DNA from 2 places in the Cetobacterium sp. 2G large genome. Region 2 is predicted to be linked to the other one. Evidence: riboswitches for the same ligand, from Rfam matches in the RefSeq annotation. Region 2 holds a riboswitch; the other holds the start of a gene.
What was found. A riboswitch is a leader RNA that binds a small molecule or an ion and turns the genes downstream of it on or off. The one in region 2 is predicted to bind thiamine pyrophosphate.

Region 1 (6,155 bases), on a different contig from region 2:
ATATCTGAGGAGTCATATTAGAAAACTCTTGAGTAAATGGTTGAAGTATTAAATAATCTACCCCTAAAGATTCTATTATATGAATTTTCTCTTCTAAAGAGCTAATTAATTTAGGTGCTTTTACTCTATTTGTCACTTCCATCGGATGATTTAAAAAAGTAAAAACAACTGATTTACCACCGGTTTCTTTTGCTTTTTTTACAGCTTGAGAAATTAATTCCCTGTGTCCCATATGAATTCCATCAAAAGCACCTATAGCTACGTATGTATTTTCAAAGTTTTCTTTAGTTAGCAAAATATCCTCTATTATTTTCATTGTACTCCCCTTATGCTTCCCTTTCTTTTTCTAAAAGTTCATTATGTATTTCTTCTAATCTTCTAAATCTATTTCTAATTCCCGATTTAGATATTCCTATCATCTCTGCTAACTCTTGTAGTGATGCCTCTGGATTTTCTAATCTTAAAAATGCTATTTCCTCTAAAACTGGACTCAATTCATTTAATCCAATTTTATACCCAATATAGTTTATCATTTTCACCTGTTTTCTAGCTGTATCCAAAGTTTTAGTTTCATTGGCAACTTCCCAATTCATCTCTCTAATAGTTTTATTTTTTAAATCTTTTATCATCGTTGTTTCTTCATAGTTATAAAACTCTTTCATCGAACCAATTAAAACGATTATATCCATAATATCCTCTGCATTTCTCATATATACAAGTGGCTTATTTCTTTTTATTGTTTTATAAACTTTTTTTTCAAGTTTCACTAAGAGGTTGTATAATTCATCTGCTAATTCATCACTATCAACAAAAAAATCTAAAGCATACTCTTTTTCTGGTGATTTTATATAACCACACCCTAAAAACATTCCTCTTATAAATCCTTTTTCAACCTCTTCACTCACCTCATCTACTTTAGATGAATATTTTTCTAAATTTTCAATAAATTTTTTTACTCCGGGTTGTGATGGAATACTTATAACATAAGTATTATGTTCTCCAAATTTTTTACTTTTAGAAAATTTTATAAAAATCTTTAAGTTTGTTAATTCTTTTAGCATAAAATAAATTCTCTCTGCTATCTCTTTATTTTCTAATTTCAGCTCTATGCTGTTTTGATTAATAGCGTGTTTTAATAAGAGTATCGCTCTTATCTCGGCGTATTTTTCATCTTCATTCAAGTCGCAACGATGAAGTATTTCATTTTTAACTTTATAAGTATACGACACAATCTCCTCCTACTTTGTTTCAGCCCAATTCTGTCCTATAGAGCTATTTACTTCTAATTTAACTTTAGAGAATTGAATACTTTCTCTCATTATTTTTTCTATTTTTTCTTTATATTCTAAAACCTTTTCTTTTTCCACCTCAAATATCAATTCGTCATGAACTTGAAGTAACATATGTATATCTTTTTTATCTTTTAATAAATCATATAAATTTATCATAACCTTTTTTAAAACTTCAGCAGCAGTTCCTTGAATTACTGTATTTACAGCCATTCTTTCTGCTTGATTTTTTATAACTCTATTTTTTGAGTTGATTCCTTCTATTATTCTTTTTCTCTTAAAATATGTCTCAACATATCCATGTTCTTCAGCATATTCAATTATCTCTTTTTCTAAATGCTTAACTGCTGGGTACTGTTCAAAATATCTTGTTATATAATCTGAAGCTTCTTTTGGTGTTATTTTTAATTCTTGAGATAATCCAAAAGCTGTCTTACCATATATTATACTAAAGTTTACTGTTTTAGCAGCATCTCTTTGCTCTCTTGTCACTAAAGCATCTTCTGATAAGTCAAAGATTTTTCTAGCTGTTAAACTATGTAAATCTAAATTCTCAGAGTACGCTTCTATTAAATTTGTATCCTGTGATATTTCAGCTAAAACTCTTAATTCTATTTGAGAATAATCTATTCCCAATAAAACAGAACCATCCTTAGCTATAAATCCTGCTCTTATTTTCATTCCCTCTTCAGTTCTCACTGGAATATTTTGAAGATTTGGGTCTGATGATGATAATCTTCCTGTTGCTGTACCTGTTTGATTAAAAGTTGTATGTAATCTATTATTTTCATCAACCATTCTTGGAAGAGGATCCACATAAGTTGATTTTAATTTACTTAATTTTCTAAACTCTAAAATAGATTTAGCTATTTCATACCCTTGTTCAGCTAATTTTTCTAAAACCTCACTGTCAGTTGAAAATCCTGTTTTAGTTTTTTTCACTGGGGGAATATTTAAATTAATAAATAAAACCTCACCTAATTGTTTTGGAGAATTGATATTAAATTCCCCTTCTGCTTCTTCATATATTTTTTTTGTTAACTCATCTATTCTGCTCTCTAGCTCTAAGCTATATTTAGAGAAGTATTCTGGTGATATTTTTATCCCTTCAATCTCCATATCAGCTAATACTCTAATCAAAGGCATCTCTGTTTCTTTTAAAACATTGTATAGATTATTATTTTCCAACTCTTTTACAAGCTCTGGATAAGCAACAAGCATTCCCCTTGTTCTTTTTGTAAGAAACCTTCCATAATCTTCAGTAGATATATCCTCTATTTTTGTTTTTCCAAAAACTTCATTATACTTTTCTACATCCTCTTCTATAACATTTCTTAACATTACCTCAATCTCTTCTCTAGTTTGAGATGTTAATAAATGATAAGCTAACATTGTATCAAAATCCATATTTTTTACAAAATATCCATGTCTCAAAAAGTTTTTAAAGCCATATGATATAAATTTATTGTTAGAATTTAAAACTTCTTTAAAAGAATTTTTACTCTCTTCATCTTTTAACGGCAAAAAGTAATCTTTATTTTTTAAAGATACTGCTACGCCTTTTTCTCCCCAATAAATAGCTATTTCACTATCTGAATTTAACTTTTCTTTTATTTTAACTCCTTCTAATACAAAGAATCCTTTTTCTTCAAGTATTTCAGGTGTTCCTTGAAAACTAAATAATCCTAGTTGCATTCCATTTTGTGAAGCTGGTTGAGCTATAACTTGACTTTGTCCATCTTCTAAATTCATTTTTTTTATTAGAGATTTAAATTCTAATGTTTTAAAAAGTTCTAAAAGTTTTTTATCATCTTTTTTATACTCTAACTCATCTGCCTTCACACCTAAGTTCAATAGTTCAATAGTTGCTAACTCACGACTTATAAAAGCTAACTCTCTATCTTCAATTAAATTATTTACTAAAGATTTTCCTATTCCAGGAAGCTCAGTCAAAGAATCTATATTCTCATAAATCCCTTCTAAATTTCCATATTTTTCTAGCATCGGGATAGCTTTTTTAGAACCAATTTTTCTTACACCTGGAATTCCATCACTTGTATCTCCAATTAATCCAAATAAATCTGGAATCATTTTTGGTTTTACTCCAAGCTGTTCAATAACATCCTCTTCAGTTGATAGTATTTTCAGTCCTCCACCATCACCTTTTCCTAAAAGAGCGATATTCACATGTGAATCTAAAATCTGAGATAAATCTTTATCCCCTGTTATTATATAAGATTCAATACCTTTAGCTCCTAACTCTTTAGCCAAGCTTCCTAATACATCATCTGCCTCATATCCATCTATCTTAAATTTTTTTATTCCAAAACAATCTAAAAGTTCCTCTATTCTAGGTATTTGAGCTACTAAATCCTCTGGCGCTGTATCTCTTTGAGCTTTATATTCTTTATATATTTCACTTCTTTTTAAAGTGGCTCTTTTTACATCAAAAGCAGCTCCTATATAATCAGGATTTAATTGATTTATAATACTCATAAGAGTATTAACAAATCCATATACCGCTCCTGTTGGTTCATTTTTAGTTCTAAAATTTAAATTTCCATAAAAAGCTCTATACATTATTGCACTCACATCTAATAAAACTGCTTTTTTCATTTTTTTCCCCTTTCTACAATTTACATTTTTCATAATATTATACCATATTCAATACCTTAGTTAAAAAAATTATTTTATAAATAAATATTATTTTTTTTATTTTTCTGTTATAATCTCTGTGTATAAACTAAAATATAGGAGGTATTTATGAATCTAGTCGTATTAATTGGACGTTTAACTAGAGATCCTGAACTTAAATTTGGTCAAAGCGGAAAAGCATACTCAAGATTTAGTTTAGCAGTTGACAGACCTTTTTCTAAAGGAGAAGCTGACTTTATTAACTGTGTTGCTTTTGGAAAAACAGCTGAACTTATCGGTGAATACTTAAGAAAAGGTAGAAAAGTTGCTGTTAATGGTAGACTTCAAATGAATAGATATGAGGTAAACGGAGAAAAAAGAACAAGTTATGACGTACTTGTTGAAAGCATGGAATTTGTTGAAGGAAGAGGAGAAGCATCTGCACCATCTGATTTTGCTCCAACGCCATCTTATTCAGCACCTAAAGTTGCTGAGCAATCTTCTAATGATGACTTTGGTGGATCATCTTTTGATGAAGATGAGTTTCCATTCTAATAATTAAATAATATTTTAAACTACTAGGGGTGCCCTTTGGCTGAGACTTACCCTTAGAACCTGATCTAGTTAATACTAGCGTAGGGAAGTAGTTAATTATCACTTTTATTTTATAATTGTGTATATAAAGCTATTTTCCTATTTTTTGGAAGATAGCTTTTTTTATTTATATAAATTTTAACAGGAGGTTTTTTATGTTTTCAAAAGAGTTATACAAAAGTGCAAAAGAAATTTGGGATAGCTACTACACCCATCCATTTGTAAGAGGAATCGGTGAGGGGTCTCTAGAAAAAGATAAATTTAAATTCTATATTATCCAAGATTATATCTACCTTCTTGATTATGCAAAACTTTTTGCATTAGGTGTTATAAAAAGTAAAAATGAAAGTGATATGAAAAAATTTGCTGCACTTACAGATGGAATTCTAAATTCTGAAATGGGAATACACAGAGTTTATATGAAAAAATTAGGAATTACTGAACTAGATATTGCATCAGAAAAACCAACTCTTGATAATACTTCATATACTAGTTACATGCTCTCAGTAGCTCACTGTGGTGATATAAAAGAAGTGGCTGTTGCTGCTCTTTCTTGTATGTGGAGTTATGAAATGATTGGTTTGAAGTTAAAAGAACTCTATGGTTCTAGCGATGAATTCTATGGTGAATGGATTGAATGTTACTCTTCTTCTAGATACAAAGAGTTAACTAATTGGAATATTGAGCTAGTCGAAAAATATTGCCAACATATTTCAGCAGAAGAAAAAGAACATTTAAAAACAATTTTTATTAATTGTAGTATTTACGAGTATAAATTTTGGGATATGTCTTATAAGGGGTCTTTTTAATATGAATATGCTTGAAGTAAAAAATTTAACTTTTAAATACGATAATCATAACTTTATTTTAGACAATCTTTCATTTAATATAAAACATAATGAACTAATTAGTATAGTAGGTGGAAGTGGGTGTGGAAAATCAACACTCATAAAAATATTAGCAGGAATTGAAAAAAATTTTAATGGCACTGTTCAGTTAAAAAGTATATCTTATATGCCACAATCAAATACTCTTTTACCATGGAGAACTATTTTAGAAAATATACTTTTACCAATTGAAATAAAAAAAGGAAATAAAAAGATAGAAAAAGAAAAAGCCATCTCTCTCCTAAAACGTTTTGATTTATTAGAATATTCAGATAGTTATCCTAAAGAGCTTTCTGGAGGAATGAAACAGCGTATCTCGCTTATTCGTACATTAATGAGTGGTGGAGACTTGCTTCTCTTAGACGAACCTTTTTCAGCTTTAGATGCTATAACTAGAGAGGATTTACAAAATTGGCTTTTAAATCTAATATCAACACTTAAAAAAAGCATGATTTTTATCACTCATGATATTGATGAAGCAATCTTTCTATCTCATAGAATTTTTGTTTGTTCAAAAAAACCTCTTTCTAAATTTAAAGAATTTTTAGTTCCTGAAAATATAACTCTTGAAAAAAAAATACATCTGAGAAAAGAGATTCTTTCTATTATTAAAGGAGATAACTTTTATGAAAAAAATTAATTTTTCTATAATCTCTCTTTTTTCATTTTTTATACTATGGGAAGTTCTAGGAAGATATATTAATAAAGGTTATATTCTTCCTACTCCTTTAAATATATTAAAAAAAATCTG
Region 2 (6,155 bases):
AAAAGATTCAATATTCCTAATATTGTTATTGGACTTACCATCGTAGCTTTTGGAACTTCTGCTCCTGAACTTGTTGTAAATGTCATTTCTGCATTAAATGGTAAAACTGCTATCACATTAGGAAATGTTATAGGAAGTAATGTTATTAATATTCTTGTTATTTTAGGTATTACAGCTATTATCTATCCTTTAACAGTTGCAAGAAACACTGTTAAATTTGAAATACCTATAGCACTTTTTGCTTCAATTTTAACATATGTTTTAGCTAAAAATGGAGTCTTAAGCAAAATTGATGGATTTATATTATTAGGATTTTTTATATTATTTCTTATGTACAATGCCTATTTAACAGTTATGAATAGAGAAGAGAGCGAATTAGAAGTAAAAAATTATACATTACCTATAGCTACTGGTGTTACGATACTTGGCTTTATTCTTCTAGTTTTTGGAGGAAAATTTATTGTTGACTCTGCTGTTGATTTGGCTAGAAACTTTGGAATTTCTGAAAGAGTTATTTCTGTAACAGTTGTTTCTCTAGGAACATCTTTACCAGAGTTAGCAACTTCTGTTGTTGCTGCCTTTAAGAAAAATACTGATATTGCAATAGGAAATGTTGTAGGTTCTAACATCTTTAATACATTTTTCATTCTAGGTGTATCTGCTGTTATCACTCCTATAGATGTTCCTACCACTGCATTTATTGATTTAATTTTAAATATGGTTGCTTCAATTCTTCTTTTAGCATTTGTTTTAAGAAACTATAGATTAAATAGAATTCATGGTCTTCTATTTTTAACAGTATACTCAACTTATTTATACTCTCTTTTTAAGTAGGAGTTGAAAAGGAGGAGATTAAAATTAAAATAATCTACAATAATGATGATCCAGCTATAGGAATTGTTCAAATTATACATGGTATGAGTGAATACTCTAAAAGATATTTGAACTTTACAGATTTTTTAAATAAAAATAGATATATAGTTGTCTTATCTGATCATAGAGGACATGGAGAAGAGGCTTTTAAAAATGGAACCTTAGGACTTTTTAGTAGTTCTTTTGATATTTTAGTTTTTGACCAAGTTAATATAAGTAAAAATTTAAAAGAACAGTTCCCTAATCTACCTTTCTATATTTTAGGGCATAGTATGGGATCCTTTATAGCTCAGAAACACATGAAAGTATATTCTAAAGAAAAATTTAATTATATTTTTATGGGCAGTTGTTACGAAAGAAAATTCATGACTTTTGTTGGTAAAGTTCTTTTTAAATCTATATCTCTTTTAACAGACAATCCTAAAAAAATTTTTAATAATATTATTTTTCTAGGAACTAATTCAAAAATTAAAGATAAAGATAAAAATAGCTCATCTTGGTTAAGTAGAGATCCAAAAGTTGTAAAGGAATTTTTAGATGATCCTCATTGTGGGTTTAGTTATACTCCAAAGTTTTATTATAATTTTTTAGATTTTTTATCTAAGCTTTATAACAAGGATAGCTTTAATTTTGTCAATAAAGCAACTCCTATTTTAATTATTTCTGGTGAAGATGACCCCATTGGACTTTATGGTCTCGGAGTTAAGTCTCTTTATAACTTCTATTTAAATTTAGGTTTTAATAAACTTTCTTTAAAGTTATATAAAGATTGCAGACATGAAATTTTAAATGAACTTAATAAAAATCAAGTATATAACGATATACTACTCTGGATGAAAAAAGAAGGAAAAGTTTAACTTTTCCTTCTTTTATTATTTTAATACTTTTCCTTTTAAAAATTTAAACTCTGATATTAAACTTCTATGCTCTAATTTTTTTATGTCTTGACTGTTAAGCTTAAAAAAATACTGAATCAAAGGCCCTACGCATAATGAGGAAACTACTGTTCCTACTCCTATTGTTCCTCCTAAAATATATCCAAGACCTAAAACAACAATTTCTATACAAGTTTTTATTTTCCATAAGGGATGACTTGATTTTTTAGTTAAAATTACCATTAGTCCGTCTCTTGGACCGCATCCAAGACCTGTAGATATATAAACATAACAACCATAGCTAAATATAAGTATTCCTATTATTAAAATTAATATTTTTTTTAATAATATGTCCCCTTTAGGTATTATATCTAAATAGATATACATATCTATAAATACTCCTACTAATAAAAAATTTATTACAGTTCCGCTTCCAATCGGTTGCTTTAAAAAAATACTAAATAAAACAACGAAAGCTCCTACTAAAAGATTCGCCTCTCCTAGTGTTATTCCAATAGTTCTATTCAACCCTTGATTTAAAACATCCCACGGTGATAATCCTAAATTTGAGTTTAAAATAGTTACAACTCCCAATGCACACAACAATAATCCTAACATTAATTTTAAATACTTCAATATTTCTTGCTTCATGGTCTTTCCTTTCGTAATTTTGCTTGAAATATTATATCATTTTTAAAGAAAAAAGAAAATTTTATTTGATTTTTTTTTTATTTGATGTAAAATGTTGTTGCTAGGGGTGCCTTTGTGGCTGAGAGACTTTGAAAAAAGTTAACCCTTCGAACCTGATTTGGTTAAAACCAACGTAGGGAAGCTATTTTATCAAGTTATTATATAACTGATTAAAAGGCTATACTCTGGTGGGTATAGCTTTTTTTTATAAAATAGCCACCTTAAAAATAAAAAGGAGGTAATTTATTTTGAATTTTAAATTTAATGGCGAATCTATATCTTTAGATTCTACTAGTACAATTAAAGAGTTCATTCACTCGCTTAATTTAAATACTGATGGTCTTATTATTTTATTTAATGATAATATCATAAAAAAAGAAAATTTTGATATTGCTATTGAAGAGGGATGTTCAATTGAAGTCTTAAATTTTGTGTGTGGAGGATAGTTATGGATAAATTATTTATAGGTGGAATAGAATTTAATAATCGTCTTATTACAGGTAGTGGAAAGTTTTCAAATTATTCATTAATTAATGAGATGCTAAATAAATGTGGTAGTGAAATGATTACCGTTGCATTAAGAAGAGTGGATCTTAGCGGAAAAAGTGAAAATATTTTAGAATATGTCCCTAAAAACATTAAACTTCTTCCTAATACAAGTGGAGCAAGAAATGCTGAAGAAGCTATTAAAATTGCAAGAATTGCTAGAGCCTCTGGGTGTGGAGATTTTATAAAAATTGAAATAATAAGCGATATGAAGTATCTAATGCCTGATAACGAAGAAACTATAAAAGCTACTAAAGTACTTGCAAAAGAAGGATTTATTGTTATGCCATATATCAATCCAGATTTAATTGTCGCTAAAAAATTAGAGCTTGCTGGAGCAGCAGCTATTATGCCACTTGGTGCTCCCATTGGATCAAATAAAGGACTCCTAACAAAGCCGATGATTGAAATTCTTGTTGAAAATTGTACTCTTCCTATTATTGTTGATGCTGGAATTGGAAAGCCTTCTCACGCATGTGAAGCTATGGAAATAGGATGTAGTGCTGTTTTAGTTGATACCGCTATTGCAACTAGTGGTGATCCAGTGAAAATGTCCATTGCTTTTAATAAAGCTGTTCAAGCTGGCCGTGAAGCTTACTTAGCTAAATGTGGTAAAATCAATAATACTGCTATTGCCTCTTCTCCTCTTACTGGATTTTTAAGGGATTAGTGAAAATTTATGAAAAAAATTTTACAGCATTATAAATCTTTTGATTATAATAATTTTTTTGAAAAACTAAGTACATCTGATATAGAAAATATTATTGAAAATAGTGGTGAAAAAATTCTTGAAGACTTAGAATTTTTAGCTTTACTTTCTCCAAAAGCTTCAAATTTATTGGAAAAAATGGCCTTAAAAGCTAATTCTCTAACTAAGCAATATTTTGGTAAAGAAATTCACATATATGCTCCTTTATATATTTCAAATATATGTGATAATGAATGTAGTTACTGTGGTTTTAAACATTCAAATCCAATTAAAAGACGTCATTTAACTCTTGAAGAAATTGAGAAAGAAGCTATTTTTATCTCTGAAACTCTTGGTATTCATAGTATTATTTTATTGACCGGAGAAAGCTCTATAAATTCTATAGAATATTTAAAAAATTCAATTAAAATTTTAAAAAAATATTTTTCTACTGTTATAATTGAAGTTCAACCCCTTTCACAAGAGGAGTATGAAATTCTATATAAAGTTGGACTTGATGGTGTTACCGTTTATCAAGAGTGCTATCATAAAGAAACATACTCTAAATATCATCTAAAAGGAAATAAAACAGATTATACATACAGACTAGAAACTCCTAAAAGAGCAGCCTTAGCTAATTTAAGATCTATTAATATCGGTACTTTATTTGGACTTGGAAATCCTATTGAAGAAGCATTTTTATCAGGTATGCATCTAAAATATTTAACAAATACTTTCTTAGGGTCACAATTTTCTATATCTCTTCCTAGAATTAAAGAAGCTTATAGAAATATCAAGCCTGAAAATATTGTAAATGATAAGGAATTTGTGCAATTTATACTAGCTTATCGTTTGGCTTTTCCTATGATTGGAATAAATATCTCAACTAGAGAAGCACAGAATTTTAGGGATAATCTACTCCCTTTAGGAGTCACTAAATATTCTGCAGGTTCTGTCACAGAAGTTGGAGGATACTCTCTTTCAAATAATTCAGAACCTCAATTTGAAACAGACGATCATAGAAGTGTACAAGAGATTATTTCTATGCTAAAAACTAAAGGATATCAACCAATTTTTAAAGATTGGGAAGGTAATTTATGATTAAAATAGGCGTTGCTGGTTGCGGTGGTATAGGTTCAAATGTAGCTATGAACCTCGTTAGAGCAGGTATTAAAAATTTTATTTTAGTCGATTTCGATAAAATTGAAGAAACTAATTTAAATAGACAATTTTATTTTAAAAATCAAATAGGATTATACAAAGCTCCTACATTGATGAAAAATCTAAAATCTATTAATGAAAATTTAAATATTGATTTTTTCGTAGAAAAAATTGATAAAAATAATATCTTAGATTTTTTTTCAGACTGTGATATCATTATTGAAGCTTTTGATAAAAAAGAGTTTAAAACTCTTTTAATTGAAAACTACTCGACTAAATATATTATATCTGCAAATGGTATCGGTGGAAGAGATTTAAAAAATATAAAAAATTTAACATTTAATAAACTAACTGTGATTGGCGATTTTTATAGTGATATAAAAATTTATCAAACATATTCAACTAAAGTTATGTTTATTGCGTGTCTTATGGCAAATAAAGTTTTAGATATAATAGGAGGATTTTCCGATGAAAAAATTTGATTTACCCATTGGAGTTTATGCAATAACAGATTCTAAATCTGGAAAAAATAAAGAATTTTTAGAATATTGTGAAGACCTTTTAAAAGGTGGAGCTAAAATTATACAATACAGAGAAAAAAAGAGAGATTTAAAACTTCTTTTAGAAGAGGCTAAAGCTTTAAGAGAATTGACACTAAAATATAATGCAACTTTTATAGTTAATGACTATCTTGATATTGCTCTTTTATCGGAAGCTGATGGAATTCATATTGGACAAGATGATCTTCCTATAAAAGACGTTAGAAAAATTTTAGGTGAAAATAAAATTATTGGAATTTCTACTCACAATCCTCAAGAAGCACAACAAGCCATTATAGATGGGGCTGATTATATTGGAGTAGGACCAATTTTTTATACAGAAACTAAAGAGGATGTATGTGCTCCAGTTACTTTAGAATATTTGGATTTTGTTAACAAAAATATTAAATTACCTTATGTTGCAATTGGAGGAATCAAAGAAAATAATATAGATAAAGTTCTCGCAATGGGAGCAAAGTCTATCTGTCTTGTTTCAGAGTTAGTTGGTGCAGACAATACTCTTGAAACTACTAAAAGAATTAATAATATAATTAAACATTGGCATAAAAATTAATAAAAAAACCTCTAATTTTACTTAGAGGTTTTTTTATAGACCTAATACAATTTTGTTGTTTGTTAAATTACATTTATCTTCAAGTTCTTTTAGTTTCAATTTACTGGTGTAAATAAACTCTTTATTTTTAAAAACTATAACTTCTTCTTTATAATCTAAAACTTCTACCAGTTGAATATTAATTATAGTTCCTCTATCTAGTTTATAAA

Region 1: linked by a shared signal. The riboswitch ahead of tenA (thiaminase II) and the one ahead of thiS (sulfur carrier protein ThiS) in region 2 are both predicted to bind thiamine pyrophosphate.

The regions. Positions count from the first base shown of each region.
Region 1 is NZ_JACHTH010000005.1:673,295-679,449, reverse strand. It holds gene H5J23_RS06060 (bifunctional riboflavin kinase/FAD synthetase) at 1-316, opposite strand, end outside; gene whiA (DNA-binding protein WhiA) at 327-1,229, opposite strand; gene polA (DNA polymerase I) at 1,239-3,905, opposite strand; gene H5J23_RS06045 (single-stranded DNA-binding protein) at 4,053-4,478, shown strand; TPP riboswitch at 4,494-4,582, shown strand; gene tenA (thiaminase II) at 4,673-5,326, shown strand; gene H5J23_RS06035 (ABC transporter ATP-binding protein) at 5,328-6,044, shown strand; gene H5J23_RS06030 (ABC transporter permease) at 6,031-6,155, shown strand, end outside.
Region 2 is NZ_JACHTH010000007.1:611,721-617,875, reverse strand. It holds gene H5J23_RS13490 (calcium/sodium antiporter) at 1-834, shown strand, start outside; gene H5J23_RS13485 (alpha/beta fold hydrolase) at 852-1,730, shown strand; gene H5J23_RS13480 (YitT family protein) at 1,746-2,399, opposite strand; TPP riboswitch at 2,492-2,595, shown strand; gene thiS (sulfur carrier protein ThiS) at 2,687-2,884, shown strand; gene H5J23_RS13470 (thiazole synthase) at 2,887-3,654, shown strand; gene thiH (2-iminoacetate synthase ThiH) at 3,664-4,773, shown strand; gene thiF (sulfur carrier protein ThiS adenylyltransferase ThiF) at 4,770-5,315, shown strand; gene thiE (thiamine phosphate synthase) at 5,302-5,946, shown strand; gene H5J23_RS13450 (LytTR family transcriptional regulator DNA-binding domain-containing protein) at 5,980-6,155, opposite strand, start outside.